One region of the Nonomuraea sp. NPDC050556 genome, then DNA from elsewhere that is predicted to be linked to it. Evidence: riboswitches for the same ligand, from Rfam matches in the RefSeq annotation. Region 1 holds a riboswitch; the other holds the start of a gene.
The links. A riboswitch is a leader RNA that binds a small molecule or an ion and turns the genes downstream of it on or off. The one in region 1 is predicted to bind cobalamin.
Positions count from the first base shown of each region.

Region 2: linked by a shared signal. The riboswitch ahead of ACIBG8_RS35050 (ribonucleoside-diphosphate reductase subunit alpha) and the one ahead of ACIBG8_RS26430 (CbtB-domain containing protein) in region 1 are both predicted to bind cobalamin.

Region 1 is NZ_JBITGU010000002.1:1,765,024-1,780,256, forward strand. It holds gene ACIBG8_RS26390 (sensor histidine kinase) at 1-682, shown strand, start outside; gene ACIBG8_RS26395 (response regulator) at 679-1,317, shown strand; gene ACIBG8_RS26400 (TetR/AcrR family transcriptional regulator) at 1,355-1,939, shown strand; gene ACIBG8_RS26405 (DUF6653 family protein) at 1,936-2,415, shown strand; gene ACIBG8_RS26410 (hypothetical protein) at 2,459-6,412, shown strand; gene ACIBG8_RS26415 (aKG-HExxH-type peptide beta-hydroxylase) at 6,605-7,513, shown strand; gene fxsT (FxSxx-COOH system tetratricopeptide repeat protein) at 7,505-10,075, opposite strand; gene ACIBG8_RS26425 (tetratricopeptide repeat protein) at 10,267-11,124, shown strand; adenosylcobalamin (AdoCbl) riboswitch at 11,475-11,619, shown strand; gene ACIBG8_RS26430 (CbtB-domain containing protein) at 11,622-11,810, shown strand; gene ACIBG8_RS26435 (CbtA family protein) at 11,815-12,549, shown strand; gene ACIBG8_RS26440 (histidine phosphatase family protein) at 12,933-13,259, shown strand; gene ACIBG8_RS26445 (putative cobaltochelatase) at 13,256-15,202, shown strand; gene cobO (cob(I)yrinic acid a,c-diamide adenosyltransferase) at 15,204-15,233, shown strand, end outside.
Region 2 is NZ_JBITGU010000003.1:1,295,652-1,310,884, reverse strand. It holds gene ACIBG8_RS35100 (hypothetical protein) at 1-861, shown strand, start outside; partial or broken gene ACIBG8_RS35095 (EamA family transporter) at 973-1,767, shown strand; tRNA gene ACIBG8_RS35090 (tRNA-Leu) at 1,905-1,978, opposite strand; tRNA gene ACIBG8_RS35085 (tRNA-Pro) at 2,081-2,154, opposite strand; gene ACIBG8_RS35080 (carboxymuconolactone decarboxylase family protein) at 2,229-2,726, shown strand; gene ACIBG8_RS35075 (CGNR zinc finger domain-containing protein) at 2,723-3,238, opposite strand; gene ACIBG8_RS35070 (DMT family transporter) at 3,313-4,188, shown strand; gene ACIBG8_RS35065 (hypothetical protein) at 4,199-5,743, shown strand; gene ACIBG8_RS35060 (mechanosensitive ion channel family protein) at 5,672-6,772, opposite strand; gene ACIBG8_RS35055 (ribonucleotide-diphosphate reductase subunit beta) at 6,785-7,762, opposite strand; gene ACIBG8_RS35050 (ribonucleoside-diphosphate reductase subunit alpha) at 7,780-9,933, opposite strand; cobalamin riboswitch at 10,006-10,221, opposite strand; gene ACIBG8_RS35045 (tripartite tricarboxylate transporter substrate-binding protein) at 10,224-11,168, opposite strand; gene ACIBG8_RS35040 (ArsR/SmtB family transcription factor) at 11,235-11,789, opposite strand; gene ACIBG8_RS35035 (alpha/beta hydrolase family protein) at 11,869-13,227, shown strand; gene ACIBG8_RS35030 (cytochrome P450) at 13,260-14,441, shown strand; gene ACIBG8_RS35025 (cytochrome P450) at 14,438-15,233, shown strand, end outside.

The sequences.
Region 1 (15,233 bases):
CACGGCGTCGTGGGCGATGGGGTCGAGCGCGCGCAACCGCCACGCGTACCTGGGCGAGCTGCACGCGCGCGCCGCGGACCTGGAGCGCGACGCCGACCAGCGGGCCATGCTCGCCGTCGCGGCCGAGCGGGCCAGGATCAGCAGGGAGCTGCACGACGTGGTGGCGCACGGGCTGTCCGTCATGGTCGTCCAGGCCCAGGGCGGCGCTGCCGCGCTGGACAACCGCCCCGCCGACACGCGCGGCGCCCTGGAGGCGATCGTCACGACGGGAAGGGAGTCGCTGGCGGAGATGCGCAGAGCCCTGTCCGACGACCCGCTGCCGGGCCTCGCGCAGCTGCCGCAGCTGCTGGAGCGGATGGGCAGCGCGCGGCTCGACGTCTCAGGGACGCCCGTCCCGCTGCGCCCGGCCGTGGACCTGACCGCCTACCGGATCGCGCAGGAGGCGCTGACGAACACCATGAAACACGCGGGCTCCTCGGCCACCGCTCGCGTCCTGCTGGTCTACGGGCCGCGCGACCTCCGCGTGGAGGTCAACGACGACGGCCGCGGGGGCGAGCAGGACGACGGCTCGGGGAACGGGTTGCGTGGCATGCGGGAACGGGTGGAGCTGCTCGGCGGCACGCTCAGCACGGGTCCGGGCGGCGACGGCGGGTTCGTGGTGCGGGCCACGCTGCCGCTGTGATCCGCGTCCTCGTCGTCGACGATCAGGCGCTGGTCAGGACCGGGTTCAGGATGATCCTGGAGAACGCGCCCGACATGGAGGTGGTCGGCGAGGCGGGCGACGGCGCCGAGGCCGTGGCCCTCGCCGGCCGGACGAACCCCGACGTGGTGCTGATGGACGTGCGGATGCCCACGATGGACGGCGTCGAGGCTGCCGGGCTGATCGACGGCCCGAAGGTGCTGATGCTGACCACGTTCGACCTGGACGAGTACGTCTACGCCGCGCTGCGCGCCGGAGCGAGCGGGTTCCTGCTGAAGGACACGCTCGCGGCCGACCTCCTGTCGGCGATCCGCATGGTGGCGCGCGGCGACGCGATCGTGGCGCCGAGCGTCACCAGGCGGCTGCTGGAACGCTACCTCGGCACGACGCCCGCGCTGGCGAGCGACCTGGACGTGCTGACGGAGCGGGAGCGCGAGGTGCTCGGCCTGATCGCCAGGGGCCTGTCGAACGCGGAGATCGCCGGTCGCCTCTACCTGTCGGAGGGCACGGTGAAGACCCACGTCAGCCGCGTCCTGGCCAAGCTGGGACTGCGCGACCGCGTCCAGGCCGTCGTCCTGGCCTACGAGTCCGGACTCGTCCGCCCTGGGGTACTATGACCCAGTGACCAGATTGGTCATAGACCTAGGAGCGGAAATGGCCGTTGCCTTCACCCCTGCGGAGAAGGACCGCATCACCGGCGCGTTGCTCGACGCCGCCGAGCGGTTGTTCGCCACCCAGGGACTCAAGAAGACCGCGTTAGAAGAGCTGACCACGCCCGCCGGCATCGCCAAGGGCAGCTTCTACGCGTTCTTCGACTCCAAGGAGAGCCTCTACAAGGAGGTCATGCTCCGCCGTGCGCCCCTGATCGCCGACCGGATGTCCGGCGCGCTCAAGGCCAGGCCCAGCGTCGAGGCGCTGACCGAGCTGATGCGTACGGTGGCCGAGATCCTCACCACCGACCCCTTCTACCGCCGCCTGCACACCCACCCGGAGGAGATGGCCGCGGTCACCCGGCGGGTGGGCGCGCACGAGGCAGGGCGCGTGCCGTCCGAGCTGGTCGACTACTTCCGCGACGGCCAGCGCGACGGCCTCATCGCCAAGGACTTCGCCCCGGAGATGCTGGTGGCGGCGCTGGGCGCGGTCAGCCTCGTCGTCATGACCGCCGAGCGGTACGGCGAAGCCTACGAACAGGTCCTCGAGGCCACGATCGGCACGCTCGCGAGAGGCATGGTCGCATGAGCATCCTGAAGAAGTACGCCCAGGCGGCCGGGATGACCGACGAGGCCTGGCGCCGCCACGCGAACCCCTGGAGCGTCTGGACCAGGTTCGCCGCGATCCCGCTGATGATGCTCGCCGTCTGGAGCAGGACCTGGATCGGCTGGTGGTCGCTGGCGCCGATCGCCCTGGTTGTGGTGTGGCTGGCGGTCAACCCGCACGTCTTCCCGCCGGTCGGGCCGACGAGCTGGACGGCCAAGGGCATCTACGGCGAGAAGCTCTGGCTGAACGACCGGTCACTGGTCTCCGCCGACCACAAGAACGTGCTGCGCTTCCTGACCGCGCTGGGGCTGGCCGGGTTCGCCCTGGTCATCTGGGGTCTGATCGTGCTGCAGGCGTGGCCGGTCGTGTTCGGCGCGACCCTGATCACGGTCGGCCAGCTGTGGCGCATCGACCGGCTCGTCAACCTGTATGAACACCACGGTTTGATCGGCAAGTAACCCCGGGGATATAAGGGCATGTGTCCCCCCACCACCAGCAGCAGTGACCAGGCGCGCGCTCTGCCTGAGCGCCGCCGGCGCGGCGGGCCTGGACCCGCTGAAGTTCGCCGACGGCCTGGCCGCTGAGTTCGCCGACGCTTTGCGCGGCTTCGGCTTCAGCTGCGCCATGCCCGCGCCGGCCACGGCGGCCGAGCTGGGCGACGCCGTCTACGCCGAGATCGAGGCGTGCGGGCCTGACGACGTGCTCGTCGTCGCGGTGATCGGCCACGGCGAGATGAGTACGGCGGGCGACCTGCACGTGGTCGGCCGGGACGGCGTCACCGCCCGCCAGACCCGGGTGGTCGACTGGGTCAAGGAAGTGGAGAACCGCCCCGACGGCCCGCGCACGCTGTTCTTCGTCGACGTGTGCAACGCCGGGGCATCGACCCGCTCGCCGCACCAGCTCCTCCTGCCGTCGCCCGCCCGCGCCACGGTCTTCGCCGCCTGCGCGCCCGACCTGCCCGCCTTCGAGGGGCTCTTCACCCAGGCGGCGACGCGGGTGCTGTCCGAGATGGGCAGGGGGCTGCGCAACATCCCGGCGGCCAGCGAGTTCGTCTCGCTGGTCACGCTGCACGCCGACATCCACGACCAGATGGAGAAGCTGGTCCGCGAGCTCGACCTCGACCCGCAGCAGATGATGTCGAGCCTCGTGGAGTTCAGGACGGCGGCCGACGTGCCGGCGTTCTTCGCCAACCCCGACTACGACCCGGCCAAGGCGGCGGCCGTCGAGCAGATCGCCGACCCGGCGCTGGGCGGTTTCCTCGCCGAGATCGCCGCGCTGGACCCCCGGCAGTACGTGGTGCGGCAGCAGCGGTCCTGGCAGGCGGGCTGCTTCACCGGCCGCGACGCCGAGCTCGCCGCGCTGTCCCCCTGGCTGGACGGCATCGCCCCGGGCGACCTGCGCGTGGTCGTCGGCAGCCGCGGCACCGGCAAGTCGGCGCTGCTCGGCATGTTGGCCTGCGCCGCGCACCCCGGACTGCGGGCCAGAACCCAGTCGATCTGGACCAGGGCGGCGCACCGGCCGGGCAAGAACGACCTGCTCGCCGTGGCGCACGCCAGGCAACGCAGCTCGGGCGAGATCTTCGCGGTGCTCGCGGCGCAGCTCGGCCTCGAACCGCAGGAGGAGGGGTGGACCCGCGAGTCCTTCCGCGCGGCGCTGCGCGAGACGCCGACGCTGCTGATCGACGCGCTCGACGAGGCGGTGGACGGGGCCGAGCTTGCCGCCGACCTGCACGCGCTCGTCGAGTCAGGCGCGTGCAGGCTGCTCGTCGGACTGCGGCCCGAGCCGCCGTTCGACCAGCTCCGCCGTACTGCTGAGGCGGCCGGAGGGCTGGTCGACCTGGACGGCGAGGACCGGGGGCAGGTGCGCGAGGACGTCAGGACGTACGTCGAGGCGGTCCTGGAGCTGACCGACCCCTACACCTCGTCGGCGTACGCAGCCGTACGGACCGCCTTCGCCGGCGCGGTCGCCGAGACGCTGTCGGCCGAGCCGGTCGCGGGCGAGCGGTGGGGCGAGTTCCTGATGGCCGGGATGTCCACTCAGCTCTTCGCCGCCAGGCCGGAGCCCGTCACCGACCCTGGCCTGGCCAGGGAGCTCGGCCTGGCAGCGCCGCGCACGCTGCCCGAGGTGATGCGCCTGGAGCTGGCCGGGCGCCCCAAACTGGCCGCCGTGCTCACCGCGCTGTCCCACGCCCGCGGCGACGGGATGCCCGTCGAGATCGTGCGCGCGCTCGCGCCGCTGTTCGGGGAGCCGATGACGGCTGCCGAGGTGCGTGCCGTACTGGCCGAGGCCAAGCCGTACCTGCGGGAAAGCTTCGAGGAGGACGGCACGACCGTGCTGTACCGGCTCTTCCACCAGAGCCTGGCCGACCACCTGCGGTCCGGCGACATCCTCGACCGCCTGCTGCCCGAGCGCTGGGAGGACGCGCCCGCCTACGTCCTGCGGCACGCCCTGCACCACGCGGGCGACGCGGGCCGTACGGCGGAGCTGCTCGCCCTGCCCGGCTTCCTCGTGCACGCCGACCCCGCCGCGACGCTGGCCTACCTCGCCTCCCTGCCCGAGGCGCCGATCGGCGCGCACGTCTACCGCGCCTCGGCCGCCAGGCACGCGGAGGCCACGCCGGACGAGCGGCGCCAGGTCCTGGCCGTCGACGCCGCCAGGTTCGGCGAGCACCGCCTGGCCAGGGAGCTGATGCGGGACGCCGCCTGGTCACCCGCCTGGGCGACCGGGGTCACGGTGAACGCGGCGCTGCGCATGACGATCCCGGTCGGCGGCGCCCAGCACGCGCTGGCGACGCTGAGCCTGGGCGACCGGCCGGTGCTGGCGATCAGCAGCGACGAGGGGCCGGTCCGCATGTGGGACCTGCGTACCGGCATGCGTACCGGCTCGCCGTTCGGGCTCGGCCGCGAGGTCACCGCGCTGAGCGACTGGCCAGAGGGCCGGGCGCTCGCCACCGGGCACGCCGACGGCTCGATCCGCCTATGGGACCCCGACTCAGGGCGGCAACTCGCCTCATGGGAAACCGGACATGCCGGGCGGGTCAATGCGCTCGCCGCGCACGGCGCCTATCTGGTCAGCACCGGCGCGGACGGCCGCTGCGTGCGCTGGACCGCAGACGGGCAGGCGCTGCTCCTGGCCGAGGGGCTCGGCGAGGTCAACTCCGCCTGCTGCTCCACGGTCAACGGACCGGTCGCCGTCACTGTCGACCACGCGGGCACCGCCACGCTCTGGCCGCTGCGCGGCGGGACCTCGCTCGGGAAGCTGCACAGGAACCAGGAACGTTTCCTCGCCGCCGCGCCGTCGGGGGCGAGCGCCGTCACCCTGCTGGCCGAGCGCGGGCGGCTCTGGAGCTGGGACCTCCTCACCGACCTGGCCGAGGTCACCGCGTCCACCCACACCAGATACAGCGCGCTGAGCGCGGGCGCTGCCGGGGACACCGCGGGGATGCTGACCTGCCCCTCGCTCGGCACGGTCGCCGCGCACACCGGTCCGGTGACCGCGCTCGCGCACGTGGTCATCGAGGGCGAGCCGGTGATCGTCAGCGCGGGGCGGGACGGGCGGGTCAGGCTGTGGAACGAGGTGGGCGCCGCGGCCTCCGCACCTGCCCGCCGTACGCCGATCACCAGCCTGGCGGTCTGCACCGGGGCGGTCGCCGCGGTGGCGGACGGCGCCATGCACCTCTACGACCCGCGGACCGGCGAGCCGACCAGCAGCCACGAGGTCCCGCCAGGCGCCCGCGCCACCGGCCTCCCCGGCCGCGACCGTTTACTCACGTACGCCACGGACGGACAGATCGTGACCTGGGCACCGGGCGCGGGCCGCCTGCCGGAGCCGACCGAACTGACCACGACCCCGCAGATCGTCGTGGCCGGACGCCTGGGCCAGCGCGACGTCCTGGTATGCGGCTCCGCATCCAGCGGCGTGGTCGAACTCGCCGAAGTAGAGACGGGCCGCCTCATCGCCACCCACAAGATCGGCCCTTCCCCCATCAGCGACCTCGACCTTTACGTCATGGGCAACCGCAGTTGCCTCATAGCCGTCGACGCGATGGGCCTGACCTGGATCATCGACCTGGTGAGCGGCCATCCCGTGGCGCAGCGCCTGCCCGGCGCCCGCGGGACGCTCGCGGCGCGGGGCGCTCGGGTGCACGGCAGGCACGTGGTGGTCACGGCGGGAAAGGACGGCGTCCTGCGCGGCTGGGACCTGCGCGATCCCGCGCTGTCCGGTCAGGGCTCGGTACGGCACGCACGGCCGATCACGTCGTTGGCGTGCGCACGGATCGGCGAGCGGCCGATCGCGATCACCGGGTCGCTGGATGCCACGTTGTCCTTCTGGGACCTGCGCACGTGGCAGCGGACGGACACGTTCGCGCTGCCTGAGCCGGCGGAGCACCTCGCTGTCACGGAGGACGGTGGGGTGGCTATTGCTATGCGGGCGGAGCTGGTAATGCTCCGCTAATAAAGCCTTTTGGCGTATCATCTCCGGGAAAAGGGGAGGTTCAAATGGGAGAGCTGGGTCTGCTCACCCTTGACCAGTTGGCACAACTTGATGATGAATCATTCTCATCACTCACCGAAACCATCCGGCACATGGATGACATGACACCGCGCGTATGGGACCAATCCGGGGGCCCCAGCGATTGCGCCGCGAATGACGCCTGACCTGCTGGAAATCGCCGCTGGACGAATTCGGCCCGAAGTTGTCACACCTTGGCGTACGGCCGAATTCCAGCGCCACCTTCTCCTGATCGAAACTCTGCGGAGAAAGCACCCCGCGACGGAGTTCGCGGCAGCCGTCGAGCACCTCGCAGAAACCCAGCTGAAGGACCCCGACCGCCTCTTCGACGCCCTGTCGGCGCCGCAGGTCGGAGTGTGGGCCATGCGCTCCCTGCGGTCCGCCCCTTCGCTCTCCGATCTTCACACGCTCGTCGCCCAGCCGACCGGGCCCCTGTTGAGCGCTTCATGCGACGGCCTCGTCCTCCAGGTCGAACTCGGCCACGATCTCCCGCACCTGGACCTCTTCGGCACCCGCGACCCCGACCCCGACCCGGGCGCCTGGGAGCACGCTCTCCGCGACGGCTGGCGGCTGGTCTGCGCACACGACCGTGACCTCGCCGCCGCGATGGCAGCCACCCTGCGCGTGCTCGTCCCGCTCCCCCGCGAAGCGGATGGACGGATGCGCGGCGGAACCTCCGGATGGGCCTTCGGCGCCATCGCCACGTCGTTGCCCACCGACCCGATGGAGTGCGCGGAAAGCCTGGTCCACGAGTTCCGCCACGTCCTGCTCGGCGCCGTCACCAACCACCACGACCTCGTAAGTCCAGGCAGCACGTGGAAAGGGCGAGCGCCCTGGCGTGCCGACCCCAGACCCGCAGAAGCCCTCCTTCAGGGCTGTTACGCCTACGCAGGTCTGATCCGGCTCTGGCGCGCCCTGAACTGCGACGACGCGCTGGCCACCTGGCACGAACCCACCGCGCAGGCGGTCGACGTGCTCGCCGCCTCGGACGCACTCACCCCCATGGGACAGGAATTCGCGGCCGAGCTGCGCCGCTCACTGTGACATGGGCTCGATGTCGACGTCGACGCGGCCACCCTGCTCGGTCAGCACCATGTGAGGGTGGTTGGGCAGCGATCGCGCGTAGGCGTCCAGCGTGCGCTCGTGCAGCTCGGACGCCTCCTGCTCGTCTCCTGCCGCACGCCGGTCGAGCACCAGGTTGCCCGCCGCGGCCAGCGTGCGCACATGCTCGGCGCCTAGGGTGCGCTCGAGGATCTCCACGGCCTTCTCTCCCAGGTCACGCGCCTCGGTCACGTTGCCGAGCGCCGCCAGATCACTGGCCAGGTTCGTCATCACCGTCGCCGTGTTGGGATGATCCTCGCCGAACTGGGCGGTGAAGAAGTCGAGCGCGTCGCGGTCCATCCTGCTCGCCCCCAGCGGGTTGCCGAGCAGACGCTGCACGATCGCCAGGTTGACGGCGGCCGCCTGGGTGTTGGGGTGAGCCGTGCCACCGACGACCTTCTCCCAGAGCGCGACCGTCTCCTCGCCGAGCCGTGCCGCGCCGAGCAGGTCTCGATCGAGCCTGCGGGTGTTGATGAGGCAGACCGCGCAGTTGAGCGTCTGGCGGTGCGTCGGGCCGAGCACCTTGAGGTGACGGTCGAAATTACGCTCGCCCAGCTCCCTGGCTTCCTCGTAGTAACCGGCCCAGCGGAGCGCGACGGACAGGTCGGTCTCGAACTGCAACCGGCCCATGTGCCAGGGCTGGTGCTTGCGCTCGGAGACCTGACACACCTCGCGGATCATCTTGAGCGACTCGTCGATCCCGCCGAGCTTGCGCAGGTCTCTGGCGAGGGCGAACTTCGAGATGAGGGCGTAGTCGGCGGTGTCGCCGAACATGCGGCGCCGCTCCTCGAAGGCGCGCGCGTCGAACTGGCGCGCCTCCTCGTAGCGGCCCAGGCAGCGCAGGTCGACGGCGATGTTGTTGAGGATGTTGATCGTCTGCATGTGCTCGCTTCTGAGCACGCGCTCCGACAGCGGGAGCACCTCGACGTCCTCCACGTACGCGTCTGCGTATCTGCCCAGGTGGCGAAGGCAGCGGGAGTAGGTGCTCGCCGCCTTGATGTACACCTCGTTCTCGCGTCCGACGGTCGCGGCCAGTCTGTTCCGGGTGTCGATGTTGAGAGCGCCCGCCCGCTCCGTCTCGCCGAGCGAGAACAGGCAGATCGTGATCTCCATCGCCAGCATCAGTGTCTGCAGATCGTCGGGCCCGAACCTGGCCCGCCAGTGGTCCAGGACGAACTCGCCGAGACTGAGCCCTTCGCGGTTGCCGCCGCGCAGGTGCATACGGCGCACCTGGTTGATGATCAGCGCGCGCAACTGCGTGTTGGCCGACTCGTACGAGCCCGACGGGATCAGGTGCTGCTTGGAGATCTCGTACTGCGGGTCCGTGGTCTCCTTGTCCGGGTATCCCGGGTCGGAGGCGGCGAGCAGCTCATGGGCGATCGCGCGGTACTCATCGACCAGCTCCGGCTCCTCGCGCTTCATCCTCCCGCGCGTCACGTCCTGCACGACGCGGTGCACCTGGACGACGTTGCGCATGCCGTACAGCTTCAGCAGCGAGAACCTGGCCAGCTCCCGCGCCGCCTTGCGGAACACCGCGTCGTCGCCGATCACCCCGGCCAGCTCCTCGGGCAGCCGCCCGCCGAGCACCAGCGCCGGCCGTACGATCAGCTCCACCGAGATCGGCTCGGGCGAGAAGAAGCACAGCAGCTTGAACAGCGCCCTGGCCTCTTCCGAGATCTTGTCGCTGGACACGCTCCACGTCGTGGCCACCGACTGCGAGTAGTAGATGTCGACCGGCTCGCCCAGCATCTCGTGCGCGTTGAGCTTGTACAGCTCGACGTATTCCTCGACCGGGATCTTCGTCTCGATGAGGTAGGCGGCCGCGTGCTCGGCGGCCAGCGGCAGGAAGCCGAGCAGCTCGCCGAGGCGCTGCGCCGCCAGGATCGCCTCGTCCTCGGGGACGACGCCCGGCGCCAGGCTCGGCACGCGCTTGCGAAGGAAGCTGATGCTCTCGGCCGCGTCGAAGCCGCCGACCTCGATGCCCTCGGAGTTGAGCTCCCTGCGCCACTGGGAGATGCGCGAGGTGATGATCACGTGGCCCGTGCCGCGCGGGATGTAGGGGCGGAGCATGTCGGGGTCGGTGACGTTGTCGAAGACCAGCAGCCACCGGGAGTATTTGCGACCGGTGCGGAGCGCGTCGATGACGACCTGGGAGGAGTAGTCGCGGTCCGTGCTGGAGAACTCGGCCAGCCCCATCCTGCGGCCCAGGGCGATCAGCGCGTTGCGTACCGTGTCCTCCTGCTCGGCCCTGATCCACCACACGAGGTCGTAGTCGGCCGCGTGCCTGTGGCAGTATTCCGCCGCGATCTCCGTCTTGCCCACGCCGCCCATGCCGTGGAGCGGCTGCGGCGGGTGGCCCAGCACGGCCTGCGAGGTCGCGCCGAGGCTGGCGCGCAGCAGGTCGAGTTCCCGTTCACGCCCCGTGAAATGAGGGTTACGAAACGGGATCTCCCGCCCCCAGATGGGCTCAACGGGAGAAACGCCGGGATCATTGTTCTGATTCACGGTCACCTCGGCGCGCTAGTCGCTTTTCCGTGGTTCATAGTAACGTTCAGAGTCCCGGTAAATCACCGAACCCTTGGGTCGTTTTGGTAGGGTGCGAAGCGCTCGGACCATATTCTCGCTGGTGGCTGATTGACGAGGGGGCCGGTGATCAGCGAGTCTCGACTTATCCGGCACGGATGAGGGAGGCCTCGATGAGCGGCGCGGATATCTCCTCGCGCTCTGGCATATCCGCTCACGAATACGGTGCCGCCTGGGCTGCTGCGACGGCGGCCCTCGAAGCGGGAGACCTGGCCGCCGCCCGAACCCTCGCCACCTCGATCGCGGACCGTTCCCACGCCCCTGGCCTGGAGCGCCGCTACGGCCGCGCCAAGCACCTGCTCGCCCGCATCGCCCGCGCCGCCGGCGACCCGGCCGCCGCTGAGGAGGCGCTGCGCGCCGCCCTCCGGGCCTTCACCTTTCTGGAGGACGCCAGTGGCGCGGCCGACGTCCTCACCGACCTCGCGGAGGTACGGCTCGCGGCCGGGCAGTTCGGCGACGCGTCCGACCTGTCGCGGCAGGCGGTCAAGCGCGCGCCGGGCAACGTGCGGGCGCTGACCGTGCTCGGCTACGCGCAGTGGCTCAGTGGCTCGCCCGCCGACGGGGAGAGCACGTTCGAGCAGGCGCTGCACATCAGGCGCGACGCGGTGGCCGCCCTTTGCGGGCGCGGGCAGGTGCGGGCCGACCTGGGCGACCATCGGGACGCGCTGACCGACCTCGACCGGGCGCTCCGGCTCGGCGTCCCGGCCGCAGAGGAGGCGGACGTGCGGTCGGCTCGGGCGCTGGCGCTGGCGGGGCTGGGCAACCTGCCGGACGCGGACGCGGAGATCACGCGAGCGGTGGAGCTGGATCCGAACCGGGCGCGCACGCGGTTGCGGCGGGCGCGGATCCGTTCGCTGGCGGGGCGGTTGGAGGAGGCGTTCGGCGACCTGCAGGAGGTGCTTTCGTTCGGCGCGGCCCCGGTCGAGACGGCCACCGCCCGCCGCGCGCTGGCTCGTCTGCGCACGCTTTGACGGTCTTTTGGGGGTACGGCAAGCACGGAACCCCCACCCGCCGCACGTGGCTGGGCTCTTTCCAGGGTGACGCCCCTCGGGCGCACCTGGCTGGCCACCGTCACGCCGGGACGAGACACGAGGTCTTCGAGACTTCGCGGCCGAAGGACCTCAGGGGTTGAGGACCTCAAGGGCTGAGGGACCTCAGAGGTTGAGGACCTCAAGGGCTGAGGGACCTCAGAGGTTGAGGACCTCAAGGGCTGAGGGACCTCGCGGGTGGGCGGCCCAAAAGCGTCTAGGGCCTTGAAAAGGGGGTTTTTCGGGCGCTGCTCGGCGGTGTGTCGGTTGACGCGAACGGGAGGAAAGGATACGTTCCGGGAGATTTCACGATCGCCAAGGGAAATCCGGTGAGATGCCGGTGCGGACGCGCCACTGTATCCGGGACGTAGATCCCGGGAGCCAGGTCGCTTGGCGGCCGTGACCTCATGTTGGGACGCGTCATCCCCGAGGAGGCTCCAATGAGTGGTCTGTCCACTCCATCCACCATCCCGCTGCCACGCCTGGGCCGATGGCTGATCATCGTGCCCTTCCTGCTGCTCGTGGCCTACCTGGTCCTGATGGACAACGGCGCCATCTCCCAGACAGGTACCTACCTTCACGAACTCATGCACGACGGGCGTCACCTGCTCGGCGTGCCCTGCCACTGAGGCCGTGATACGTACCCTGCTGGTCAGGGGCCTGCTCGTCGGGCTCCTGGCCGGACTCATCGCGGGCGGCTTCGCCTTCGTGTTCGGCGAACCGCGGGTGGACTCCGCGATCGCGCTCGAGGAAGCCGCTGCCGCGCACCATCCGGCGGGCACCGCGGAACACAGCCACGACGAGGAAGAAGCGCCGGTCAGCAGGCCGGGGCAGAAGGCCGGGCTGTTCCTGGCGACCGGGTTGTACGGGCTGGCGGTGGGCGGGATCTTCGCGCTCGTCTTCGCCGGGCTGCGCGGCCGGGTCGGCCCCAGGTCGGACGGCAAGCTGGGGCTCGCGGCCGCGGGCACGGCGTTCGTCGCGGTCATTCTTGTGCCGTTCCTGAAATATCCAGCCAACCCACCGGCGGTCGGCGACCCGGAGACGATCAACAGCAGGACCCTCCTGTATGTGGTCATGATCCTGGTCGGTCTGGCGGCCACGGCGATCGGCGTCGCGACGGCGCGCCGCGTCACCGCGGGTCCGTGGGCCAGGGGGGTGGCGGCGGGCGTCGCGTTCCTGGTGCCGGTGATCGCCGCCTGGGTGCTGCTACCCACGGTGAACGAGGTGCCGGACGGGTTCCCCGCGACGCTGCTCTGGGAGTTCAGGCTGGCATCGCTGGGGACACAGCTGGTCTTCTGGGCCGCCTTCGGCGTCCTGTTCGCCTGGGCCAGCGACCGGGCCGCCCGCCCGGCCACTGTCCCCGTCTGACGGAGGTGCTGTTCGTACGGCAGGCGAGCACGCCCGGCATGCGTGCGGCCCGCTTCCCCACGGATGAGGCGGCCGACCCGTCGAGCCTGGCCAGAGCGCTGGTCCTGGCGAGTGACGGGCCGATCTTCTGCGCCCCCCAACAGGCGGCCAGACAGACGGCTGCGGCAATAGCCATGCCTCCACCTCTCTCTAGCGGCCCGACACCAGACACCCCGCCCACCGGAGGACCGCCTGCCGCAGGACCGCCCGCTGGTGGGCCGCCTGCCGGAGGGCCGCCCACTGAAGGGTCGTCCTCCGGAGGGATGTCCTCTCGGAGGGCCTTCGCCCGTTGGGCGGTGATGGGTGGTCCAGGGGCTGGCGAGGTGAGCGGCAGGGGGGCGGTTGTGGTGGGTGAGCTGGCGGAGCCGGATTTCGGTCGTTGGGTTGGCCTGCCGTACGCACAGATCGATCCGGACGAGCTCGCGGCCTGGCTCGCGGACCCCGAGGTGGCGCCGCACGGTGGTGAGAGCCTGGCCGCGCACGCGTCCCGCGTGGCCGGGTGGCTCACCACCGCGCCCCCCGACGCCCTGGTGGTCTGCGACGTCTGGACGATCAGAGCAGCCCTCGGGCTGACCCCACTGGTGGCCGCGAGATTCGATCTGGCCCCCCTGTCGACGACCGAGGTCAGCGGCGGCCGGATCACCCATGTCAACAGGAAGGTCACATCGTGACAGCCACCTATCCGTTCAGCGCCGTCGTCGGGATGGAGGATCTGAAACTCGCCCTCCTGCTCAACGCCGTCTCCCCTCGGGTGGGCGGCGTGCTGGTGCGCGGGGAGAAGGGCACCGCCAAGTCGACCGTCGTCCGCGCCCTCGCCGCACAGCTGCCGCAGGTCGCGGTGGTAGCCGGGTGCCGGTTCGCCTGTGACCCCGCCGAGCCGGACCCGGACTGCCCCGACGGCCCCCACGAGCCGGGCGAGCCGCGCGCGAGCCGCCCGGCCGCGCTTGTGGAGCTGCCGGTGGGCGCGTCCGAGGACCGCCTCGTCGGCTCCCTCGACGTGGAGCGCGCGCTGACCGAGGGGGTGAAGGCGTTCGAGCCCGGCCTGCTGGCGTCCGCGCACCGCGGCGTCCTCTACGTGGACGAGGTGAACCTGCTTCACGACCACCTCGTCGACCTGCTGCTCGACGCGGCGGCGCTGGGCCGGTGCTACGTGGAGCGCGAGACCGTGTCCGTACGGCACGCGGCCAGGTTCCTGCTGGTCGGCACGATGAACCCGGAGGAGGGCGAGCTCCGCCCGCAGCTCCTCGACAGGTTCGGGCTGACGGTCGAGGTGAAGGCGTCGCGGGAGCCTTCGGAACGGGCCGAGGTGGTACGGCGGCGCCTGGCCTTCGACGCCGATCCCGCCGGGTTCGTGGCTCGGTGGGTTTCCGCTGAGAGCGAGCTGGCGGCGCGGATCGCCGCCGCCAGAGCGCGGGTGCCGTCGGTGGAGCTGCCCGATGAGCGGTTGGAGCAGATCGCCACGGTGTGCGCGGGGTTCGAGGTGGACGGGTTGCGCGCGGACATCGTCACGGCGAACGCGGCGATCGCGCACGCGGCGTGGCACGGGCGCGAGGTGGTCACCACGGAGGACGTGCGCGCGGCGGCCCGGCTGGCACTGCCCCACCGCCGCAGGCGCGACCCCTTCGACGCCCCGGGAATGGACGAGTCCCGCCTGGACGACCTCCTGGGCCCGGACAACAACCCGGACGACGACCCGGACGACGACCCGGGCGCTGGGCCGCCGCAGGGCAAAGGCCCGCAGGACCCAGGCGGCCCGCAAGAGCAAGCAACGCCCCAGGCAGAGGACAGGCCAGGCGACGCGGATGTGGACAAGCCGAGCGGTGAGTCGGTGGCCAAGGCGGCGGAGCCGTACAAGGTAGGCCTTCTGAAGGTTCCCGGCGTCGGCGAAGGCGTCGCGGGACGGCGGTCGCGGGGCAGGACAGCGCAGGGAAAGGCCATCGGCGCCAGGAAACCCCGTGACCGGATGCGTGACCTGCACCTCTCCGCCACCATCCTGGCCGCTGCGCCGTACCAGAAAGAACGCGGCAGGCAAGGCCCAGGCCTGCTGCTCAAACAGGACGACCTCCGCGAAACCATCAGGGAAGGCCGCGAAGGCAACCTGGTCCTTTTCGTCGTCGACGCCAGCGGCTCCATGGCCGCGCGCAAACGCATGACCGCCGTCAAGACCGCCGTCCTCAGCCTGCTCCTCGACGCCTACCAGCGGCGCGACAAGATCGGCCTGGTCACCTTCCGCGGCGCCACAGCCGAAGTGACCCTCCCCCCGACCTCGTCCGTCGAAGCGGGCGCGGCCAGGCTCCGACAGCTCCCCACGGGAGGCAGGACCCCGCTGGCCGCCGGGCTGGTCAGGGCCGCAGAGGTGCTCAGGGTGGAACGGCTGCGCGACCCGTCCCGCCGCCCCCTGCTGGTCCTGGTCACCGACGGCCGCGCCACCTCCGGCGGCGACGTGGCCAGGGCGGCGACGCTGCTCAGGGGTACGGCGAGCGTGGTCGTCGACTGCGAGAGCGGCCCCGTACGGCTCGGCCTCGCCGTACAGCTCGCCGCCAGGCTCGACGCGCCCGCCGTACGGCTGGAAGAGCTCGGCACGGTCGTCCGTGACTACAGGAAGGCGGGCTGACATGCCCCAGGGCAAGCCGACGACGATCCCC
Region 2 (15,233 bases), on a different contig from region 1:
CAGCCTCCGTTCGGCAGGCCGCTGCCTGCCCAGTGGGCCGTACGGCTGCGCGAGACGGCACACCCCGCTCCCATACGGTCCGGGCGGTCGAAGAAGGTCGGGATCGGCGCCGCGGCGGGAGCTGTCGCGGTCGTGCTGCTCGTGGCGGGCGTGAGGGCCGTGGTCAAGAACACGGTGCGGGGGACGCTGGCCGACCCGGCGAAGACCACGACCGAGCCGGCGCAGACCTACTCCCCCTCCCAGGAACCGACGCCGACGGACACTCCTTCCCCGACGCCCACGGACACCCCCACGCCGACGGAAACGCCGTTCGACCTCGGCGCCCTCAACAGCGAGGCCTCGGACCCGACCCCGATCACCGCCGACGGGCTGCTTCCCGTCTCCTTCACCAGCGACAAGGGGGTGCGCTTCGAGCTCAGGGCGAGCGGGGTGGAGAAGTGCCCGAGCCCGTGGCCGGACGCCCACGTCAAGGCGACCCTCCGTACGGCTGGCTGCAAGGACATGGCGGTGGGCGCCTACGTCAACATGGACTCCCCGGCGAACCGGCGGATCCTGGTGTCGGTGTGGATCGTGCCGCTGAAGAACGTGAGCAAGGCCCAGAGCGCCTACGCCAGGCTCAAGACCTACGGCGTGGAGGACTGGGGCATCCGCTGCCCGCGCGAGGGGCCGGGGTCGTCCGGCATCTGCTTCCACCCGGAGAACTGGCTGAGCGCCCAGATCTACGGATACACGGGGTACCGGGCGCGCTACGTGATCCACACCATCGCCGTCTACACGAACAGGACCGCCGCCTCCAGCGCGAAACCGTGGGTCAAGGACGCCTCGAAGGCCGGGTTCTCCAAGGTCGGCCCCGGAGTCTGAGCGCCGCGCGCCCAGAACCCTGAGGAGTGGAACCCTCCCCTCATCACGAGGAGACAGGGGTCATTCAGCTTGTAGATCCAAGTCCCGCGTTAACGGTGCGTCAGCGCCTGGATGAGGTTTTGTCGATCGCCGCCCGCCACGCTCTCCCCCGAACGAACTCGGGGAGGAACGATGGGCAAGACAAGAGCGCTCGCGGCCTGTGGGGCGGCCATGGTGAGCGTGCAGGCGGGCAGCGCCCTGGGCGTGTTGCTGCTGGTCTCGATGGCGGCCCCGGCCGCTTCGTGGCTCAGGCTCACGATCGGCGCGGCGATCCTGCTGGCGTGCGTCAGGCCGCGCCTGCGCGGCCGGCGGTGGACGGAGCTGCGCGATCCGCTGCTCCTCGGGATCTCCATCGCCGCCATGGTCAACCTGTCGGCGCTCGCAATGAGCAGGATCCCGATCGCCACGGTCAGCGCCATCGAGTTCCTCGGCCCGCTGACCCTCGCTTTCCTGGGCACCCGCCGCGCCCGCGACCTGCTCTGGCCGGTGGCCGCGCTCGCCGGGGTCCTGCTGATGACCAGGCCGTGGTCGGCGGGCGGGGACGACCTGCTCGGCTTCGTCCTGGCCCTGGCCGCCGCGCTGGCCTGGGCCCTGTACTTCTGCCTCGGCCAGAGGGTCGGCGACCACTCCTCCGGCGTCGAGGGCGCCGCGCTGCCCCTGGCCGTCGCCGCGGTGATCTCCACCGTGCCCGCCTGGCTGAGCGGCGGGGTCGGCGCGTTCGACGTCCCGGTCGCGGTGTGCGCCGCGCTGCTGGCCCCCACCGCCTACGTGGCGCTGGAGATCTACGCACTGCGCACGCTCACCACGGCCACGACCAGCCTGCTCAACAGCCTGTCGCCCGCGGTGGCGCTCGGTATCGGCGTCGTGGTGCTCGGCCAGTATCCGGACCTGCCGCAGGGCGTTGGCATCGCGCTGGTCTGCCTGGCGGGTTTCGGCGCGGCCAAGGCGGATACCCGTACCGCTCCTGGAGGTGACCCGGCCGATGCGGGTCCCCCGCTGGAAAGTGCCGCCCCCGGGATTCGAACCCGGATCCTCTTCATCCTGAATGAAGCGCCTCTGCCAATTGGGCCAGAGCGGCATTGTGTGGCCCCGGGCAAGGCATGGCGTGGGCCATTCCCCGGGGCGCAGGTTTCGTGTCCGTCAGAGGGTCGCCACTCCCGGCCGACAGACCGTCACCACGTCCGAGTGGCAGGATTCGAACCTGCGATACTCCTGCACCCAAGGCAGGCGGGCTGACCACTGCCCCACACCCGGTCGTTAATGCTGATATATCAACGGTAATGCGGTGTTTATATGGGATGCCACTGAATAAAAATGGAGGGCGACAAATGACACTTCCCAGACTCACCAGGGATGAGCTCACTCCGGAGCAGGCCGAGCTTTATGACACGATCCTCAGCGGCCCGCGCGCCAAGGGCCCGTTCGCGCTCCAGGACGCGGACGGCGGGCTGACCGGACCGTTCGGCCCCATGCTCCACGCGCCCGGCGTAGGCGGCCCGCTCCAGGAGCTCGGCGCGGCGGTCAGGTTCCGCACGGGACTCGGCGACCGGGTGCGGGAGATCGCGATCCTGAGCGTCGCGCACGCCACCGGCTCGGAGTTCGAGCAGCGCGCCCACGAGACCATCGCCCGGTCCATCGGCGTGACCGAGGAGGAGCTGGCCGCGATCGCGGACGGCACGTTCACCTCGGGCGACCCCTTGGAGACCGCCGCGTACGCCGTCGGCAGGGGCGGTCCCGTGCCGGAGGGCGTCGATCCGCGCAGCACGGTGGAGCTGGTGGTGCTGGCCGGTTACTACCGGACGCTGGCGCAGCTGATGGAGGCCTAGACCCGCTGCCTTGCACGGAAGGCGGCGGCCTTGGCGCGGTTGCCGCACTCCTGCATGCCGCACCACTTGCGCGACCCGGCGCGGGACACGTCGAGGTAGAGCCGGGTGCACAGCTCGTCGCCGCACTCCTTGATCCGCGCCGCCAGCGGCCCGCCCAGCATCTCGACCGACTCCCGGGCGACAGTGGCCAGCGCCGCGTCCAGATCCCCTGAACGGACCACCCGGCCGTCGGCCCCGAGCGACATCTCGACCGGCGGCCGAGTGGCGAAGGCGTTCAGCAGTTCCCTGTCGCCGTCGAGCCCTGCCCCCGTGGCCAGGCGGTAGATCGCCTCACGCAGGCCGACCGCGGCGTCGAGCGAATCGACGGAAGGCGGCGAATCCAGGAGCGCGGCCTCCACGACCCACGTCGCCAGGTCGGCCGGTGAGGCCAGCAGGTCGATGTGGTCGGTCCTGCGGTGCGCCACCGTGCCCGCGAAATCCAGCCCTGCGTTGCCGCTGATGAAGGTGAACACCCTCACATCGTAACCGCCTTGACAGGTTATCGCGAGACCCGCCAGGGTGGGATAACCACTTCAGGGGGTTACGAATGGCAGTCCAAGCGCAGACCAGGCCGACCAGGCGGACCGACGTGGCGATGCCGCCCGTGTTCGTCGTCCTGTGGAGCAGCGCCTTCATCGCTGGTGTCGTCGGCGTCGGCGCAGCGCCTCCCCTGTTCCTGACCGCGTCCAGGTTCCTGCTGGCCGCGGTGCTGCTGACCGGGTACGCGCTGGCGGTGCGCGCGCCCTGGCCGAAGGGCCGCGAGCTCGCGCACGTCGCCGTCTCCGGGCTGCTGGTGCTGGGCGTGCAGTTCGGGGCCATGTACACGGCGCTCGGGATGGGGTTGCCCGCCGCGATCGTGGCGCTCGTCCAGGGGCTCAACCCGGTGATCGTCGCCCTGGCCGCCGGGCGGTTGCTGGGCGAGCGGGTGACCGTACGGCAGTGGGCCGGGTTCGGGCTCGGTGCGCTGGGGGTGGTCCTGGCGGTGTCCGACCGGCTGAGCATGTCGCTGGCCGGGCTGGTGCTGTGCGTGGTGGGGCTGCTCGGGATGAGCCTGGGCACGATCTACCAGAAGCGGTACGCCGGGGGCATGGACGTGCGCACGGGCACGGCGGTGCAGTTCCTGGTCAGCGGGCCGGCGGTGGGTCTGGCGTCGCTGCTGTGGGAGAACCCGGTGGTCACCGACGGGGCCGCCTTCACCTGGGCGTTGCTGTGGCTGGGACTGGTGAACTCGGTCGGGGTCTTCCTGCTGCTCAACACCATGATCGCGCGCTGGCCCGCGAGCCGGGTGAGCACGATGTTCTTCCTCACGCCGTCGGTGACGGCGGTGATGGCGTGGCTGCTGGTCGGGCAGGCGCTGCACCCGCTGGCGGTCGTGGGCCTGGTGGTCGGCGGCGCAGGGGTGCTGATCGCCAACCGCAGGTAGTGTGCCGGGTGTGCGGCGGCTGAATGCGGCGGAGAAGCGGCTCTGGAAGGCCTACCCGAGCGGCGCGTGGATCGACCTGCGCGCGGGCTCGCTGGAGGCCGACGACCCGGCGGGCGGAGCGGGCTGGGGCCGGGAGCGCGAGGTGCGGGCCGAGGTCATCGCGGAGCTGCTGCTCGGGGCGGCGGGCCCGCAGCCGGGGCAGGTGCCCGGGGTACGGCTGGCCGGGGCGCGCGTCATCGGCCCGCTGCGCCTGTCCGACGCCACCATCGGGGCCGGGCTCCACCTGCTCAACTGCTACCTGCCCGACGAGGTCGACCTGACCGACGCCACGATCCGCGGCATCCGGCTGCGCGGGTGCGACGTGCGGCGGGTGAAGGCGGGCAGGGCGGTCGTCGAGGGGCTGTTCGACCTGGACGGCTCGGTCGTCCGCCAGGGTGTGCGGCTGGAGAACTCGCACGTCAAGGGCCAGCTCCGGATGTCGGTGGCGGAGATCCACCCGCGCCCGCCCAGGACGGCCGCCCCCTACGAGGACGTGCGCCGCCCCTACGACGGACTGGACTTCGACGAGTTCGGCAACGCCCGTCAGCCGTGGTCGTTATGGGCGGGCGGTCTCACCGTGGACGGCGCCGCGTTCCTGCGCGGGCTGCGCGCCACGGGCGGGCTGCGGCTGATCGGCGCGAAGTTCCACGGCGGCCTCTACATGCAGCGCGCCTCGATCACCGCCACCGGCGAGTACGCCATCCACGCCGACTTCATGGAGGCCGGTGCGGCCGAGCTGAGCAGCGGGTTCAGCTCAGAGGGCACGATCCGCATGCGCGGGGCGCGCATCGCCGGAGTGCTGTCGTTCAACCGCGCCACGCTCAAGGCGCCCGGCAGGGTGCTGCACCTGAGCCACATGCAGGTCGACGAGATCATCATGCGTCCCGCGGCCATCGAGGGCGACGTCAACTTCGGCTACAGCCGGTTCGGCGTGCTGCTCGACTCCCCCGACGCCTACCCCGCCGCCGTCCAGGTCAACGGCACCGTCTACGACACGATGCGCGGCGGCTGGACCCTCCCCGAGCGCGTCGCCTGGCTCAGCCGCGACCCCGACGGCTACCTGCCGCAGCCCTACGAGCAGCTGGCCGCCTGGTACCGCCGCATCGGCCACGAGCCGGACGCCCGCCGCGTCCTGCTGGCCAAGCAGCGCGAGCGCCGCGCCACCCTGCGCGGACCTGGGCGGAGCTGGGGCCGCCTGCTCGACCTCATGGTCGGGTACGGCTACCGCTCCTGGCAGGCCGCCGTGTGGGCGGTGGTGTTGCTGGCCGTCGGCACGACCGTGTTCACGCTGGTGCCGCCCGCCCAGGTGGACCCGACGGAGCTGCGGCACTTCCAGCCGCTCGTCTACAGCCTCGACCTGCTGGCGCCGGTCAGCGTGTTTGAGGTGCGCGGCGCCTACGAGCCGACCGGGTGGACGCAGTGGGTGGCCTGGACGCTGGTGGTGTCAGGCTGGGTGCTGGCGACGGCCCTGATCGCCGGGGTCACCCGGGTGCTGCGGCCCGCTCCCGGAGTCTAGGTCGAAGCGGAAGCGCGGCAGCGCCTCCGGATAGCGCGTCCTGATGAACTCGACCAGGTGCTCGCGGGCGTCGGCCTTGAGGTCCCAGACCGAGGCGGAGTCAGCCGCGCTCATCAGCGCCCGCAGCTCGACCATGCCGTTCGGCAGGATGTCGGTGACCTGCAGCGTCCAGTCCTTCTGGTCCCACAGCGGGTGGTCCTTGACGAAGCTGTGCAGCTCGGACCTGAGCGCGTCGACCGGCACGGACCAGTCGACCCGCAGGTAGACGTGGCCGATGACGCGGCTGCCGTGCCGCGTCCAGTTCTCGAACGGGTTCTGGGTGAAGTAGGAGACGGGGAAGACCAGCCGCCGCTCGTCCCAGGAGCGCACCACGACGTAGGTGAGCGTGAGCTCCTCGATCCTGCCCCACTCGTTGTTGACGACCACCACGTCGTCCAGGCGCAACGCGTCGCTGAAGGCGAGCTGCAGCCCGGCCAGCATGTTGCCGATCGTCGACTGGGCGGCGATGCCGACGATGGCCCCGGCGATACCTGCCGAGGCGAGCAGGCCGGTGCCGAGCGCGCGGACGGCGGGGAAGGAGAACAGCACCGCGCCGAGCGCCACGACGATGATGACGGCGGCCGCGACCCGGCGGACCAGGGTGATCTGCGTCCTGTAGCGCCGCGCCCGCCCGTCGCGCTCGCCGTCGATCAGCTCCAGCCGGTCGAGGACCACGTCGGTCACCGCGTAGGAGGCCTGGATGACCAGCCAGGTGACGGCGACGATGGTCAGCAGGCCGAGGACGCGGTCGACGGTGTCGCCGACCGCGCGCTCCTCGGGTCCGTAGCCGAACATGGCGGGGAAGTAGACGGTGTTGAGGGTGACCAGCACTGCCACCGCGAACCCCGGCCAGACGCAGCGCCGGAGGAAGTGTCCGGCCACCGGCCATTTGCGGGTCGCCCTGATGAGGATGCGACGGATCAGCTCGACCGCGACGATCGCTCCGACGACGGAGCCGACCAGGATGAGCCAATTCGTCGACAAACTCATGGCACCAATCTCTCAGAATGCCTCGTCGAACGACACATTGCCCTCAACTGCCACCTGGTACGCGGAGACACGCCGTTCGAAGAAGTTGGCCAGCTCCTGCACGTCCTGGAGCTCCATGAAGCCGAACGGGTTAGCCGTGCCGTACCTCTTGGGGATGCCAAGGCGGCCGAGCCGCTGGTCGGCGACGTATTCGAGGTACTCGCGCATCTGGTCGGCGGACATGCCGCCCATGCCGTCCCCGCACAGGTCGCGGGCGAAGGCGAGCTCGGCGGCGACGGCCTCCTCGATCATCCGGGTGACCTGCTCGACGAGCTTGTCGTCCCAGAGCGAGGGCTCCTCGGCGCGTACGGTGTCCACGACGCTGAAGGCGAACTCCATGTGCATGGACTCGTCGCGGAACACCCAGTTGGTCCCGGTGGCCAGGCCGCTGAGCAGGCCACGGCTCCTGAACCAGTACACGTAGGCGAACGCGCCGTAGAAGAACAGGCCCTCGATGCAGGCGGCGAAGCAGATGAGGTTGAGCAGGAACGCCCGCCGGTCGTCCTGGCTCTCCAGGCTCCTGAGCCCGCCCAGCGAGTCGATCCAGCGGAAGCAGAACTCCGCCTTGTCGCGGATCGACGGGATGTGCTCGATCGCGGCGAACGCCTTGACCCGCTCGTCGGGGTCGGGCAGGTAGGTGTCGAGCAGCGTCAGGTAGAACTGCACGTGCACGGCCTCCTCGAAGAGCTGCCTCGACAGGTAGAGGCGCGCTTCCGGGGCGTTGACGTGCTGGTAGAGGTTGAGCACCAGGTTGTTGGCGACGATCGAGTCGCCGGTGGCGAAGAAGGCGACGAGCCGGTTGATCAGGTGCCGCTCCTGCGGCGTCATCCGCGCCAGGTCGGCCAGGTCGTTGTGCAGGTCCACCTCCTCGACCGTCCAGGTGTTGCGGATGGCGGCCCGGTAGCGCTCGTAGAACTCGGGGTAGCGCATCGGCCGGAGGGTCAGGTCCATCCCAGGGTCAAGAAGCATTACTGGCAGGCCTCGCAGATCTCGGGGTTCTCAAGGGAGCAGGCGACGGCCTCTTCGACCGGGAGGGCCTGCACGGTGGTCTGGGCGATCCGCGTCGCTGGGCGGGAGCGCAGGTAGTAGGTCGTCTTCAGGCCCTGCTTCCACGCGTAGGCGTACATCGACGACAGCTTGCCGATCGTCGGCGTGGCCATGAAGAGGTTCAGCGACTGCGACTGGTCGATGTACGGCTGGCGCGCTGCCGCCAGGTCGATGAGCGCCTTCTGCGGCAGCTCCCACGCGGTCCGGTACAGCACCTTGAGGTCGGCGGGGACGCCGGGGATGTCCTGCACCGAGCCGTCGGCCCGCTTGATGGCGTCGCGCATCTCCTGCGTCCACAGCCCGCGCGCCTGTAGATCGGCCACCAGATACCGGTTGACCTGCAAGAACTCGCCCGACAGCGTCTCGCGCTTGAAGACGTTCGACACCTGCGGCTCGATGCACTCGTAGCACCCGGCGATGGAGGCGATCGTCGCGGTGGGCGCGATGGCGATCATCAGCGAGTTGCGCAGCCCGGTCCTGGCGATCTTCTCCCTGAGCTCGGCGGGCACGGCGACGTCGTAGTGGTCGGGGTGCAGGACGCCGTCCGACGCCCTGGTCTCGCCGTACGACGGGTGACGGCCACGCTCGACGGCCAGGTCGGCCGAGGTGTCGTAGGCGGCCAGCGCGATCTCCTCGGCGATCCGCGTGGACAGCTCCAGCGCCTGCGGCGAGTCGAACGGCAGCCGCAGCGCGAAGAACACGTCGGCCAGGCCCATGACGCCGAGGCCGATCGGCCGCCAGCGCAGGTTCGCCGCCTGCGCCTCGGGGGTCGGGTAGAAACCGAGGTCGATGGTCCTGTCCAGGAAGCGGACGGCGGTGCGCACGGTGGCGCGCAGCCGCTCGAAGTCCACGGCCCCGCCGCGCACGTGGGTGGCCAGGTTGATGGAGCCGAGGTTGCAGACCGCGGTCTCGCCGTCGCTGGTCACCTCGAGGATCTCGGTGCACAGGTTCGACAGGTGGATGACGTTCTCGGGCCGCGCGGTCTGGTTGGAGGTGCGGTTGGCGGCGTCCTTGAAGGTCATCCAGCCGTTGCCGGTCTGGGCGAGCGTGCGCATCATCCGCCCGTAGAGCACCCGCGCGGGGAGCTGGCGGACGTAGAGGCCCGCGTCCTCATAAGCCTTGTAGGCCTCGTCGAAGGCGGAGCCGTACAGGTCGGTGAGGGAAGGGACCTCCTTGGGGTCGAACAGCGACCACACGCCGTCGGCCTCGACCCTGCGCATGAACTCGTCGGGCACCCAGTTGGCCAGGTTCAGGTTGTGCGTGCGCCGGGCCTCCTCGCCGGTGTTGTCGCGCAGCTCCAGGAACTCCTCGATGTCGGCGTGCCACGTCTCCAGGTAGACGCAGGCCGCGCCCTTGCGCCGACCGCCCTGGTTGACGGCGGCGACGGAGGAGTCGAGGGTGCGCAGCCACGGCACGATGCCGTTGGAGTGCCCGTTGGTGCCGCGGATGAGCGAGCCGCGCGAGCGGACCCGCGTCCAGGCGATCCCGATGCCTCCGGCGTACTTGGACAGCCGCGCCACCTGGGCGTAGCGCTGGTAGATGCCGTCGAGGTCGTCGCGCGGCGAGTCGAGCAGGAAGCACGACGAGAGCTGCGGGCGGCGGGCGCCGGAGTTGAACAGCGTCGGCGACGACGGCAGGTACGACAGGGTCGACATGAGCGCGTAGAGCTCGGCGGCCTCCCCGACCGTCGAGGACAACCCGCAGGCGACCCGCAGCATGAAGTGCTGGGGGCGTTCGAGGACGGCGCGGCTGACCGGGTGGCGCAGCAGGTAGCGGTCGTAGACGGTGCGCAGCCCGAAGTACTCGAACCGGTCGTCCCCGGACGGGTCGATCAGCGCGTCCAGCTCATCCCGATTTTTCTGGACAAAGTCGGCCAGCGAGTCCTGGATGAGTCCCGCGGCGTGCGTGGCGGCGATGGAGGACGAGAACGAGGTCACGCCGTGCGTGGCCGCCTCGTCGGCGATCTCCTCGGCGAGCAGCCCCGCTGCCACCCGCGAGTTGGCCGGGTCGGCGATCACCCGGGCGGCTGCCTCCTCGATGGCCAGCCTGCGGTCGAACTCAACGATCTGCGTCACGCGCTCTCTCCTCGCGAGCGACCCCGGGGAAAGGCATGCGGCGGCACGCCCCAGACCCTCCCTCGAGGTCCATGGACAAAGACATCCGCTGGCAGGTCTTCGGACTCGCGGGCACGCCTCATGACGAGGCGCCTACTGGCCGTCGCTTCCCAGAAAGGTGCTTCCAGTGCTTCGTGACGGCGGTCGTTCCCACTCACCGCTGCGGGGCAGTCTCCGACTCTCACGGAGTTCCCTTTTGCTCCGGCTCCCCGGTTGAGGGGAAGCCGAACCAGCGAGACGAGATCCTACATCTAGTGGCCGCCGCCGCAACTATCCCCACAACTTGTGCCCGGCGTGTCGAGGAGCCCAAGATCGAACAGGACCTCGTGGGTCCGTTCCACCTCGGAGCCGAGCCACTGCGCGAAGGCGTCCCCGCTCAGCGGCAACGGCCTCCATCCTCCGGTACGGCAGGCGTCCTGCCACCGCTCGGACTCCGCGACGCGGTCGCACATGGCGATCGCGGCGGCCCGCGCGTCCTCCCGCATGCCGCCGGGCCCGAGCACCGCGCACCAGTCGGCGAAGTCGACCCGCACCCCGCTCTCCAGCAAGGTCGGCACGTCGAGTCCCTCGACCCGCTCGGCCGACGAGACCGCGAGCGCCCTGACCTTCCCCCTGTCGATGCGGGAACGCCACTCGCACAGCGGCCCCGCAGCCACGGCCGCCCGCCCGGCGAGCAGCGCCGCAGCCGCCTCGGCCGTGCTCGGGTACCCGGCATAGTCGACGAGCCTGGTGTCCGCGCCGAGCCCCTTGGCGATCAGGCCGAACAGCAGGTGGTCCGCCTCGCCCTCCGGCCGCCCGGCCAGCATGGTGCGGGACGGCTCCGCGGTGAGGTGTGCGGCGAAGGCGTCGAAGTCGGCGTGGCGCGAGTTGACCGGCACGACGACGACCTCGGGCTCGCCGACGAGCCTGGCCAGCGGGGTGGTGGTGTCGAGCACGGAGGCGCCCTCGTTGCGCTGCACGGTGGCCAGCGCGGTCAGCCCGGTGACGGTGATCGTCGTCGCGGCGCGCCCCTGCGCGAGGTAGCCGGCCGTACGGAGAGTCCTGGTCAGGGCCCGGGCGACGGGCACCCAGGGCTCGCCGCCCGAGATCACCGAGACCCGGCCGAGAACGTCGGCCGACGGGGTTCCTGCGGAGCAACCGGCCAGGCAGGCGGCCGCGGCGCCCAGCCCGAGCGCGAAGAACTGCCGACGGTGCATAACGCCACCCTCCCCCCGATGATCCCCAATACCATGGGTTATTACCAGATCACGGCGAGTTACCCCTTAATCTCCGGGAAGGGCGAACAGTCGGATGAGCATCGGCCGCGACCCGTCCCCCGCGTCCTCCACGCGGCGGCTGTACTTCTTCAGCAGCTCCATGTACTCCTCGAAGAAGGCGTCCAGCTCCGCGCTGGTCATGCGGCCGAGTCCGCGCGAGTGCCTGGCCCACGCGGCGTCGGCGGCGAAGGCGGCGGGCATCCTGGCCAGCAGGTCGCGGTCCTCCTCCACGCTCTGCCGGTAGAACTCGCTCAGCACCGGCAGGTCCTCGTCGGCGACCTGGTCGGGCGTGGGCAGCCTGATGTCGCCCGTCTCGACCCTGCGCCACCAGCGCTCCCTGCCGGTCGAGCGCTCGGCGATCTCCTCGATGAACCCGTACTTCTCCAGCTGGCGCAGGTGGTAGCTGGTGGTGCCGGTCTTGGCGCCGAGCAGGTCGCCGAGCGTGGTGGAGGTGGCCGGGCCGTGCACGTTGAGGTGGTGCAGCATCTGCCGCCGCATCGGGTGGGCCAGGGCCTTCAGCCGCTCCGGGTCGTCGAGCAGCCAGGGTCGCTCATCCTTCATGAGGAGCAGCCTAGTCCTGCAGAACGATATCTGCAGACATCCCTTTGCCGAGAGGTCTCTGCAGAGTAGCTTCGGCGATATGAGACTCGTTCTGCTCTTACTCACGACCCTGCTCACCCCGACCCCGGCGCCCGCCGGGGTGACCACGACGGAGGTGAGCTTCTCCGGCAGCGGAGGGCTCGCCATGCACGGCACCGTCGTGGCCCCAGCCGGGGCCACCTCCCCCACCCCAGGCCTGGTGCTGGTGCACGGCGCCGGCAGCGGCTCGCCGCGCACCAAGCTCATGGGCGAGGCGGTGGAGTTCGCCAGGCGCGGGCTGTCCGTCCTGGTCTACGACAAGCGCTCCGAGGGCTACTCGATCTTCGAGCGCTCCTACAGCACGCTCGCCGACGACGCGATCGGCGCGATCGGCGCCCTGCGCGGGCAGAAGGGCGTCGACCCTGCCAAGGTCGGCATCTGGGGGCTCAGCGAGGGCGGCTGGGTGGCCCCCCTCGCCGCCACGCGCTCGGCCGACATCAAGTTCGTCGTCGTGGTCGGCGCGAACGGCCTGGCCCCGCTGCGCCAGCAAACCTGGGCCGTGGCCGCCGGGCTGCGCAAGGCGGGCGTCGCCGGGCCGCTCGTCGACCGGGCCGAGCCGACGCTGTATCGGCAGGTCTCGGCCGGCGGCCTGTTCGGCGAGCCGTACCACGACGCGGAAGGCGTGCTACGGCAGGTCAAGCAGCCGGTGCTGGCCATCTGGGGCACCAAGGACCTGCTCACGCCGCCGCAGGAGAGCCCGCCGATCTTCGCCAGGGCGCTGACGCACGGCCACTACTCGCTGCGTTACTTCGCCGGCGCCGACCACGCCGCGCACCAGAGCCCGGACGGTGGCGTCACGCGGCTGCCCGAGCTGGCGCCCGGCTACGCCGACACGGTGGGCACGTGGGTGAAGGACGTCGCGGCGGGCAAGCTGCCGATGCGGGACGCGCCCGCCGCTTTGCCGACGCAGCCGTCTTTCAGCATCCCCGTGCCGCCGCCGTCCTGGTGGGAGGGGCCGGTCGTGCAGGTGGCCGCGCTGCTGGTGTTCCTCGTGGGCTTCCTCGGCTACCCGGTGTGGGCGCTGGCCAGGCGGGTGCGCGGGCGGTCCGCCACGGTGGTCCGTACGGCCCGGGTCGTGTCCGCCGGTGGTCTGGTGGCCGTGCTCGGCTCGATGGGCTACGTGATGTTCCTGGTCATGACCGGCGGCAAGCTCGCCACCCCGGGGCCCATGCTGGGCAGCCGCCCGCTCGTCTGGCTGGCGCTGCAGGCGCTGGCGGTGGCCGTCGTGGTCGCCACCGCGCTGACCGTGCGCGGCTGGCGCAGGTCGCAGGGTTCCGAGCGGGTACGGCTCAGCCTCCTGATCACCGCCGGGGCGCTGTTCGCGCCGTGGGCGCTGTATTGGGGGCTGCTCCTCCCGTGACGCTGTCCCGTTCTGCGGCTAGCGTCCTTCTTATGGATCATTATCCGTTCCCGCCTGGACCCCGGGGCGCTCCCGCGCAGGAGTACGCCTTACGGCGTGCGCGCGACCGCCTCGGCCTGGTCCGGCTCCCCAGCGGAGACACGGCCTACCTGACCACCACCTACGACGACGCCGCCGTCGTGCTGAGCGACCCCCGCTTCAGCCGCGACCTGAGCAGGCCGGGGTCGCCGAGGATGTTCGCCGGGTTCACCATCGGCGACGCCCCCGGCTCCCTGATCAGCATGGACCCGCCCGACCACACCAGGATGCGCAGGCTGCTGTCGGGCGTCTTCACCCCGCGCCAGGTCAACGCGTGGCGGCCCCGGCTGCGCGCGATGGCCACGGCGCTGATCGACTCCCTGCCCGCCGAGTTCGACTTCGCGCACGACCTCGCCTTCCCGCTGCCCGTGCAGATCATCTGCGGCGTCATGGGCGTGCCGGACATCGACACCGCGAAGGTGCGCGGCTGGTCGGACGCGATGATGTCGACCTCGCGGCTGTCGGAGGAGGAGAAACTCGCGGCGGCCATGGAGTTCTACGCCTACATCGCCGAGCTGATCGCCGCGCACCGCGACGACCCGGGCGACGGGCTGCTCGCCACGATGATCGGCGCGCGCGACGGCGAGGACCGGCTGAGCGAGGAGGACCTGGTGCGCAACACGCTCGGCCTGTTCCTCGCCGGGCACGAGACCACCGGCTCCGTGCTGTCGCGCTCGATCGTCAGGCTGCTCGACCCGCGTTCCGGGTACGAGGAGCTGGTCGCGCGACCCGAGCTGATCGCCGGGACGGTCGAGGAGCTGCTGCGGGTGGAGCAGCCGGGCGACAGCCCGCTGCTCAGGGTGGCCACCGAGGACGTCGAGCTGCCCTCGGGCGTGGTGCGCAAGGGCGAGGGCGTGATCGCCTCGTTCGCCGGAGGCAACTTCGACCCGTCGGTCTTCGCCGAGCCGCAGGAGGTGCGGCCCGGCCGGGAGGCGGCTCACCTCGCGTTCGGGCGCGGGGCGCACTACTGCCTCGGGGCGAACCTGGCGCGTATGGAGCTGCAGGAGATCCTGGGCGTGCTCGTCGAGCGGCTACCCGGGCTGGCGCTGGCCGTACCCGGGGAGAAGCTGGCCTGGACCGAGGGGTCCATCATCATCCGGCCTGTTGAGGTGCCGGTTCTCAAGGAGGTCCCATGACCGCGCTCGACAAGTTCCCCTTTCCCGCGCACCCGGGCGCGGCGCCCGACGAGATCTACGAGCGGCGGCGGGCGAGCTGCCCGGCCGGTCAGGTGGAGCTGCCCAGTGGCGACGTGGTGGCGCTGGCGGTCAACTACCAGGACTCCGCCGTGGTCTTCTCCGACCCGCGCTTCACCCGCAACCTGCACTACGAGGGCGCGCCGAGGATGTTCGACGGTTACAACCTCACCGACTCCCCCGGTGGCATCCTCAGCATGGACCCGCCCGAGCACTCGCGGCTGCGCAGGTTGCTGTCCGGCACGTTCACCCCGCGCCAGGTCGCCGTCTGGCGGCCGAGGGTGCGGGAGATCGTGCGCGAGCTGCTCGACGGGCTGCCCGACGAGTTCGACTTCGTCGCCGACTTCGCCTTCCCGCTGCCCGTGCAGGTGATCTGCGACGTCATGGGCGTGGACGGGATCGACACCGAGCGGGTGCGCGCCTGGTCGACGGCGATGGTCTCGTCCACCGCCGTGCCGGTCGAGGAGAAGGTCACGGCCGCCGCCGAGTTCTACGCCTACGCGGGCGAGCTCATCGCCGAGCACCGCGACAGTCCCGGCGACGGGCTGCTCGCCTCGATGATCAACGCCCGCGACGCCGAGGACCGGCTCAGCGAGCACGAGCTGACCAGGCTCACCCTCGGCATGTTCCTGGCCGGGCACGAGACGACCGGGTCGGTGCTGTCGAAGTCGATGTTCCGCCTCCTCAACACCGGCGCGTACGCGGACCTGACCCCCGAGACGATCGAGGCCGCCG